DNA from 2 places in the Stutzerimonas marianensis genome. Region 2 is predicted to be linked to the other one. Evidence: predicted binding sites of a transcription regulator. Region 2 holds the regulator's gene; the other holds the start of a gene.
What was found. The regulator sigma-54, encoded in region 2, starts transcription at its own class of promoters, with help from an activator protein. The targets are predictions, from matches to a motif close to ANTGGCATNNANNTTGCTNT.
Positions count from the first base shown of each region.

Region 1 (3,409 bases), on a different contig from region 2:
CAAGTTCCAACCAGACGATCTGGCGAACCGGGTGATCGAGCGTGTCCGGTTGACGGATGGGAAATGAGGCGCAAGCCTCTCAACAAGACGACCTGAGGGGCGTGATTAGTGTCAGGTGATCTGGATTTCGATCAGTTCCGGGTGTTTCTGGAAAAGACGTGCGGCATCTTGCTGGGCAACAACAAGCAGTACCTGGTGTCCAGCCGGCTCAACAAGCTGATGGAGCAGCAAGGTCTCAAGACTCTCGGTGACCTGGTCAGGAAGATCCAGGCTCAACCTCGCAGTGGACTGCGCGAACAGGTCGTCGATGCCATGACGACCAACGAGACGCTCTGGTTTCGTGATACCTATCCGTTCGAGGTCATGAAGAGCCGCATCTTGCCGGAGCTGCTCAAAGCCGCGCCGGGCCAGCGCTTGCGCATCTGGTCGGCCGCGTGTTCTTCCGGGCAGGAACCCTATTCGTTGTCGATGACAATCGACGAATACGAGCGCAACAGCCCCAGCCAGCCGAAACTATCGGTACAGATCGTCGCAACCGAGCTGTCCGGCGCCATGCTGGCGGCGAGCAAGGCCGCGGAGTACGACAGCCTGGCAATCGCGCGAGGGCTGTCCAGTGATCGTCTCCAGCGGTACTTCGATGTGAAAGCGCCCGGGCGCTGGGGGGTCAAGCCGGCAATCCGCAACCGTGTCGAGTTTCGCGTGCAGAACCTGCTCGACAGCTATGCCGCGCTGGGCAAGTTCGACGTGGTTTTTTGCCGGAACGTGCTCATCTATTTCTCTGCGGATGTGAAGAAAGACATCCTCCGCCGCATTCATGCCACCCTCAAGCCAGGTGGCTACCTCTTCCTCGGCGCATCCGAAGCGCTGAACGGGTTGCCGGAGCTGTATCAGATGGTGCAGTGCAGCCCCGGCATCATTTATAAGGCCAAATAGCCGACCTCCGAGCGGCAGAATTCTGTCGCTGCGCAACAAGATAGCGGCAAGGAGGATGGAAAAACCTTGCCGCTTTTGACGCCTGAGTAGGCGTACTCTTCCTGAAACCCTTGCAATTCAGTGCCTTGAATAAATGGCACGACCTTTGCTGAAGCTCTGTCACGCAGACTTGTATCCGGCAAAGGTCCAGATCATGAGCATCAGTTTCGACAAGGCACTTGGCATTCACGAGAAGGCGCTCGGCTTTCGCGCGCAGCGCGCCGAGGTATTGGCCAACAACATCGCCAACGCCGACACCCCCAATTACAAGGCCCGTGACCTCGACTTCAGCGCTGTGCTGGCCGCCCAGCACAGCAAGAGCGAGGGGCATTTCGGGGTGAACGTCACCAACAGCAAGCATATCGCCGCCGAGGGGATGGAAATCGCCGATCCCGGCTTGCGTTTCCGTACGCCGGCGCACGCCTCGCTCGACCAGAACACCGTCGACGCTCAGGTGGAGCAGGCCGCCTATGCCGAGAACGCCATCGACTTCCAGGCGAGCTTCACATTGCTCAACAGCAAGTTCAGGGGGCTGATGAGCGCCCTGCGCGGCGAATAAGAGGAGTTTTCCCATGTCCCTTAGCAACGTCTTCAACATCGCCGGCAGCGGCATGAGTGCCCAGAGCACTCGGCTGAATACCATTTCCAGCAACATCGCTAACGCCGAGACGGTGTCCTCCAGCGTCGACCAGACCTATCGTGCGCGGCATCCGGTTTTCGCCACCATGCTGCAGCAGGCCGGAGGCGCGCCGAATGAGTCGCTGTTCGCTGAGCAGGATCAGGCAGGCGCTGGTGTCCAGGTGCTTGGCATCGTCGAGGATCAGAGCGAGCTGCAGGCCCGCTATGAGCCTAACCATCCCGCGGCGAACGCCGACGGCTACGTGTACTACCCGAACGTCAACGTCGTCGAAGAAATGGCAGACATGATCTCGGCCAGCCGCTCGTTCCAGACCAATGCCGAGCTGATGAACACGGCCAAGAGCATGCTTCAGAAAGTCCTGACCCTGGGTCAGTAATCCCTACGAGAGATCGCCATGACGACGACTAACGGTGTCAGCGGTACGGGCTCGGTGCTCGACCAATACCAGATCAAGGATCGGGAAGTTAAGAGTAACGACCTTGGCAAGAACGAGTTCCTCGAGCTGCTGGTAACGCAGCTGAACAACCAGAACCCCCTGGAGCCACAGGAGAACGGTGAGTTCATCGCCCAGTTGGCCCAGTTCAGTACGGTCGAAGGGGTCGAGAAGCTCAACTCCAGCGTCGAGACGATGCTGTCCGGCTATCAGTCCTCGCAGGCACTCCAGGCCTCGTCCCTGGTGGGTCGCAAGGTCATTGTGCCGACCGACAAAGCCGTCGTGGATACCAGCGAGACCTTCAAGGCCAGCCTGGTCCTGCCCACCACCAGCAGCAACGTATCGGTAAACGTCTACGACAGTGCCGGTACGGTCGTGAACCGGATCAACATGGGCCAGCAGGAAGCGGGCAACGTTTCATTCATGTGGGATGGCAAGGACTCGAGCGGCAAAACCTTGCCGCCGGGCACCTACCGATTCGAAGCACAAGCGACCTACCAGGGCGAGACCAAGGGGCTGTACACCCTGCTTCCCGCCAACGTAGACAGCGTCACACTCGGACAGAACGGCGGTGAGCTGATGCTCAACCTGGCCGGTGTCGGCAGCATCGCGCTGTCGCAAGTCCAGGTCATCGGCCAGTAACCGCCGGCACGCCCGGCACAGGAGCATTTCATGTCGTTCAATATCGGCCTCAGCGGCATGCGCGCCGCCAGCAAAGACCTCAACGTCACCGGTAACAACATCGCCAACGCGGGCACGGTGGGCTTCAAGCAGTCGCGTGCGGAGTTTTCCGATGTGTATGCCGCCTCGATGCTGGGCTCCGGCAAGAATCCGGTCGGCAGCGGCGTTCTGCTGTCCGACATTTCCCAGCAGTTCAACCAGGGCAACATCAACTACACGCAGAATGCCCTCGACCTGGCGATCAACGGCAACGGCTTTTTCCAGGTCAGCAACAACGGTGCGCTGAGCTATACCCGTGCCGGTTACTTCGGTACGGACAAAGAGGGCAACTTGGTCGATAACTTCGGCTACAACCTGCAAGGTTATGGCGTCGATGACAACGGCAACATCCGCACGGGACAGGTCAGCGATCTGAAGATCCAGACGTCCAGCCAGGAGCCCAAGGCCACGACCAAGGTCACCCAAGGCTTCAACCTGAACTCGACGAACACCGAGCCGGTCAACACGCCGTTCGATCCGTCCGATCCGTTGAGCTACAACTCGTCCACCTCGACCAATATCTATGACGAGCAGGGCAACGCCCATGTCATGACTCAGTATTTCGTCAAGACCGGCACCGCCAATACCTGGCAGATGCACGTCCTGGTCGACGGGCGAAATCCGGCCGATCCAGTCAATAGCAC
Region 1 covers NZ_JALGRD010000007.1:131,935-135,343, forward strand. Annotated here, with positions in the region: gene MST27_RS13610 (chemotaxis protein CheV) at 1-67, shown strand, start outside; gene MST27_RS13615 (CheR family methyltransferase) at 109-933, shown strand; gene flgB (flagellar basal body rod protein FlgB) at 1,127-1,531, shown strand; gene flgC (flagellar basal body rod protein FlgC) at 1,545-1,988, shown strand; gene flgD (flagellar hook assembly protein FlgD) at 2,007-2,687, shown strand; gene flgE (flagellar hook protein FlgE) at 2,718-3,409, shown strand, end outside.
Region 1: a site for sigma-54 is predicted at 1,066-1,085, ahead of flgB (flagellar basal body rod protein FlgB). Genes of this name have one in related genera too.

Region 2 (3,409 bases):
CGATAATCAGACGCATCTCGTCGCCGCCCCTTGGAGCAAGTGTTCGACACCTGGCGTCGCCAGGTGTCGGTGTCTCGAGCGCTGACAGGTCTTGGGCACGTCTCGTTCCTCACTTCATGCTGGCGTGCGGTGTCCAGCCCTGCTATTGGCCGCTCTGGATATCGACCACCGTCTGGTAGAGCGCCTCCGACGTCGAAGCCTGGCGCAAACGTTCACGCACATCCTCGCGGTCGAGCATGCTGGCGATCTGGCGAAGCAGTTCCAGGTGCTCATCGGTGGCCGCTTCGGGCACCAGCAGGACGAACAGCAGGTCCACCGGGGCGCCGTCGATCGCGTCGAAATCCACTGGAGCATCGAGGTGCAGCACGGCACTCAGCGGCGAGGCGCATCCGCTCATACGGCAATGGGGGATGGCGATTCCGTTGCCGAAGCCTGTGGAGCCGAGTTTCTCGCGTGCGACGAAGCTTTCGAAGATGGCTTGTGGGTCGAGGTCTGGGAGATCCCTGGCGATCACCTTGGCGATCTGTTCCAGGACGCGCTTCTTACTGCCGCCCGGCACGTTCACGAGGGAACGTGCGGGGGTCAGGATATGTTCAAGTCGGATCATGATGGGGTTAGCGGGCTAGGGCACCCTGGTTGTGGTCGAGCTGTTTTTCTTTGTGCTTGATGAGCTGACGATCGAGCTTGTCAGCAAGCAGGTCGATGGCGGCATACATGTCTTCGTGCTCGGCATTGGCGACGACTTCGCGCCCGGCGACGTGGAGCGTGGCTTCGGCCTTCTGCCTGAGCTTTTCGACCTGGAGAATCACCTGAACACCGATGATGCGATCGAAATGCCGCGACAGTCTTTCGAATTTTTCCTCGACGTAGTCACGCAGGGGCTCGGTAACTTCAAGGTGAAGGCCAGTGATAGTGACTTGCATACTGCATCTCCTTTTGCCACGTGCGGATTGGCGGGACCGGGCCCGCCAGCGGAAGAGATCGTCGGTCAACCGGTAACCTACAGCAACCGCTTGCGCTCGCTGGACGGCGCGATACCGAGCGATTCACGGTATTTGGCGACGGTGCGGCGTGCTACCTGGATGCCCTGCTCCTCCAGTAAACCAGCGATCTTACTGTCGCTCAACGGCTTTTTCGGGTTTTCCGCCGCCACCAGCTTTTTGATGATCGCGCGGATCGCGGTGGAGGAGCACTCGCCGCCTTCGGCGGTGCTGACGTGGCTTGAGAAGAAGTACTTGAGTTCGTATATCCCGCGCGGGGTATGCATGTATTTCTGGGTGGTCACCCGGGAGATGGTCGATTCGTGCATGCCCACGGCCTCGGCGATATCGTGCAACACCAGCGGCTTCATGGCTTCGTCGCCATGATCGAGGAAGCCCCGTTGATGCTCGACGATCTGGGTGGCCACCTTCATCAGGGTTTCGTTGCGGCTCAGCAGGCTCTTGATGAACCAGCGCGCCTCCTGCAGCTGGTTACGCATGAAGGTATTGTCCGCGCTGGAATCGGCGCGCTTGACGAAGCCAGCGTACTGCGCGTTCACCCGCAGCCGGGGCATCGCCTCCTGATTGAGTTCGACCAGCCAGCGATCGTTGTGCTTGCGCACGATGACGTCCGGCACGACATATTCAGGCTCGCTCGTCTCGATCTGCGAGCCGGGCCGCGGGTTCAGGGTCTGGATCAGATCGACGACCTGGCGCAGTTCGTCTTCCTTGAGCTTCATGCGGCGCATGAGCAAGCTGTAGTCGCGGTTGCCGAGGATGTCCAGATGGTCGCTGACCAGGCGCATGGCCTCGGGCAGCCAGGGTGTCCGCTCGGGCAGTTGGCGCAGCTGCAGGAGCAGGCATTCGCGCAGGTCGCGGGCGCCGATGCCGGCGGGCTCGAATTGCTGGATGCGGCGCAGCACCACTTCGATCTCGTCGAGTTCGATCTCGAGTTCCGGGTCGAAGGACTCCAGCACTTCCTCGAGGCTTTCCTCCAGATACCCCTGTGGATTGATACAGTCGATCAGGGTGGCAGCGATGAGGCGGTCGGTGTCGCTCATCGGCGCGAGATTCAATTGCCAGAGCAGGTGGCTCTGCAGGCTTTCGCCGGCAGAGGTGCGGGTGGTGAAGTCCCACTCGTCGTCATCGCTGCTCGGCAGGCTGCTTGCGCTGGTCTGATAGATGTCTTCCCAAGCGGTGTCGACGGGCAGTTCGTTGGGGATGCGATCGCTCCAGTCCGCGTCATCGGGGTTGTCCGCCGCCGTGCCGATGCTGTCCTCGTAGCGGCTGTCGGCGCCATCAGGCTCGGATGTCGTCGCGCTGTCCGGCTTGGCCTCGATGGCTTCGGCCATTACGTCCGAGCCGTCGAAATCGTCCCCATCTTCTTCGCGTTCCAGCATGGGGTTGGAATCCAGCGCTTCCTGAATCTCCTGCTGGAGATCGAGCGTGGATAACTGGAGCAACCGTATGGCCTGTTGCAGCTGCGGTGTCATCGTCAGCTGCTGGCCCATCTTCAGGACTAGCGATGGTTTCATGGCAGAGGACTTCGAACCTTGTTTGCCGGCGCAACCGCGCCTGTTCCGACTGTTGGCGGCTTGGGCGCCAGAGGAAGCAAATTATATGCCTGCTGGCGAAGCCTTTGCCTAGCCCCGTGGCGCGACCTCTCCTGAAAAAAACCGGTCAGAGCCGGAATTCGTGGCCCAGGTACACTTCCTTGACCAGTTGATTGGCCAGGATGGTCTGAGCATCGCCTTCGGCAATGAGCTGGCCGTCATTGACGATATAGGCCGTCTCGCAGATGTCCAAGGTTTCGCGCACATTGTGATCGGTGATCAGTACGCCGATGCCTTTGGCCTTGAGGTGGTGAATGATCTGCTTGATATCGCCTACCGAGATCGGATCCACGCCGGCAAAGGGCTCGTCGAGCAGGATGAACTTCGGTGCGGTCGCGAGGGCGCGGGCAATCTCGACACGGCGCCGCTCACCGCCTGACAGGCTCATGCCGAGGCTGTCGCGAATGTGGCTGATGTGAAACTCCTGCAGCAGGCCTTCGAGTGCCTGCTGGCGTGCGCTGCGATCGAGGTCCTTGCGGGTTTCAAGGATCGCCATGATGTTGTCCGCCACTGACAGCTTGCGGAAGATCGAAGCTTCCTGTGGCAGGTAGCCGATGCCGGCGCGTGCGCGGCCGTGCATTGGCAAATGCGTGACGTCGTGCTCGTCGATCAGAACCCGGCCCTGGTCGGCTCTGACCAGTCCGACGATCATGTAGAAACAGGTGGTCTTGCCGGCACCGTTCGGGCCGAGCAAACCGACGATCTGGCCGCTTTCGATGGACAGGCTGACGTCGCGTACGACCTGGCGGCTTTTATAGCTCTTGGCGAGGTGCTGGGCCTTGAGGATTGCCATTACTCGGTCTGCTCCGCTGCCGG
Region 2 covers NZ_JALGRD010000012.1:89,993-93,401, reverse strand. Annotated here, with positions in the region: gene rapZ (RNase adapter RapZ) at 1-16, opposite strand, end outside; gene ptsN (PTS IIA-like nitrogen regulatory protein PtsN) at 143-607, opposite strand; gene hpf (ribosome hibernation-promoting factor, HPF/YfiA family) at 615-923, opposite strand; gene MST27_RS19665 (RNA polymerase factor sigma-54) at 1,001-2,515, opposite strand; gene lptB (LPS export ABC transporter ATP-binding protein) at 2,661-3,386, opposite strand; gene lptA (lipopolysaccharide transport periplasmic protein LptA) at 3,386-3,409, opposite strand, start outside.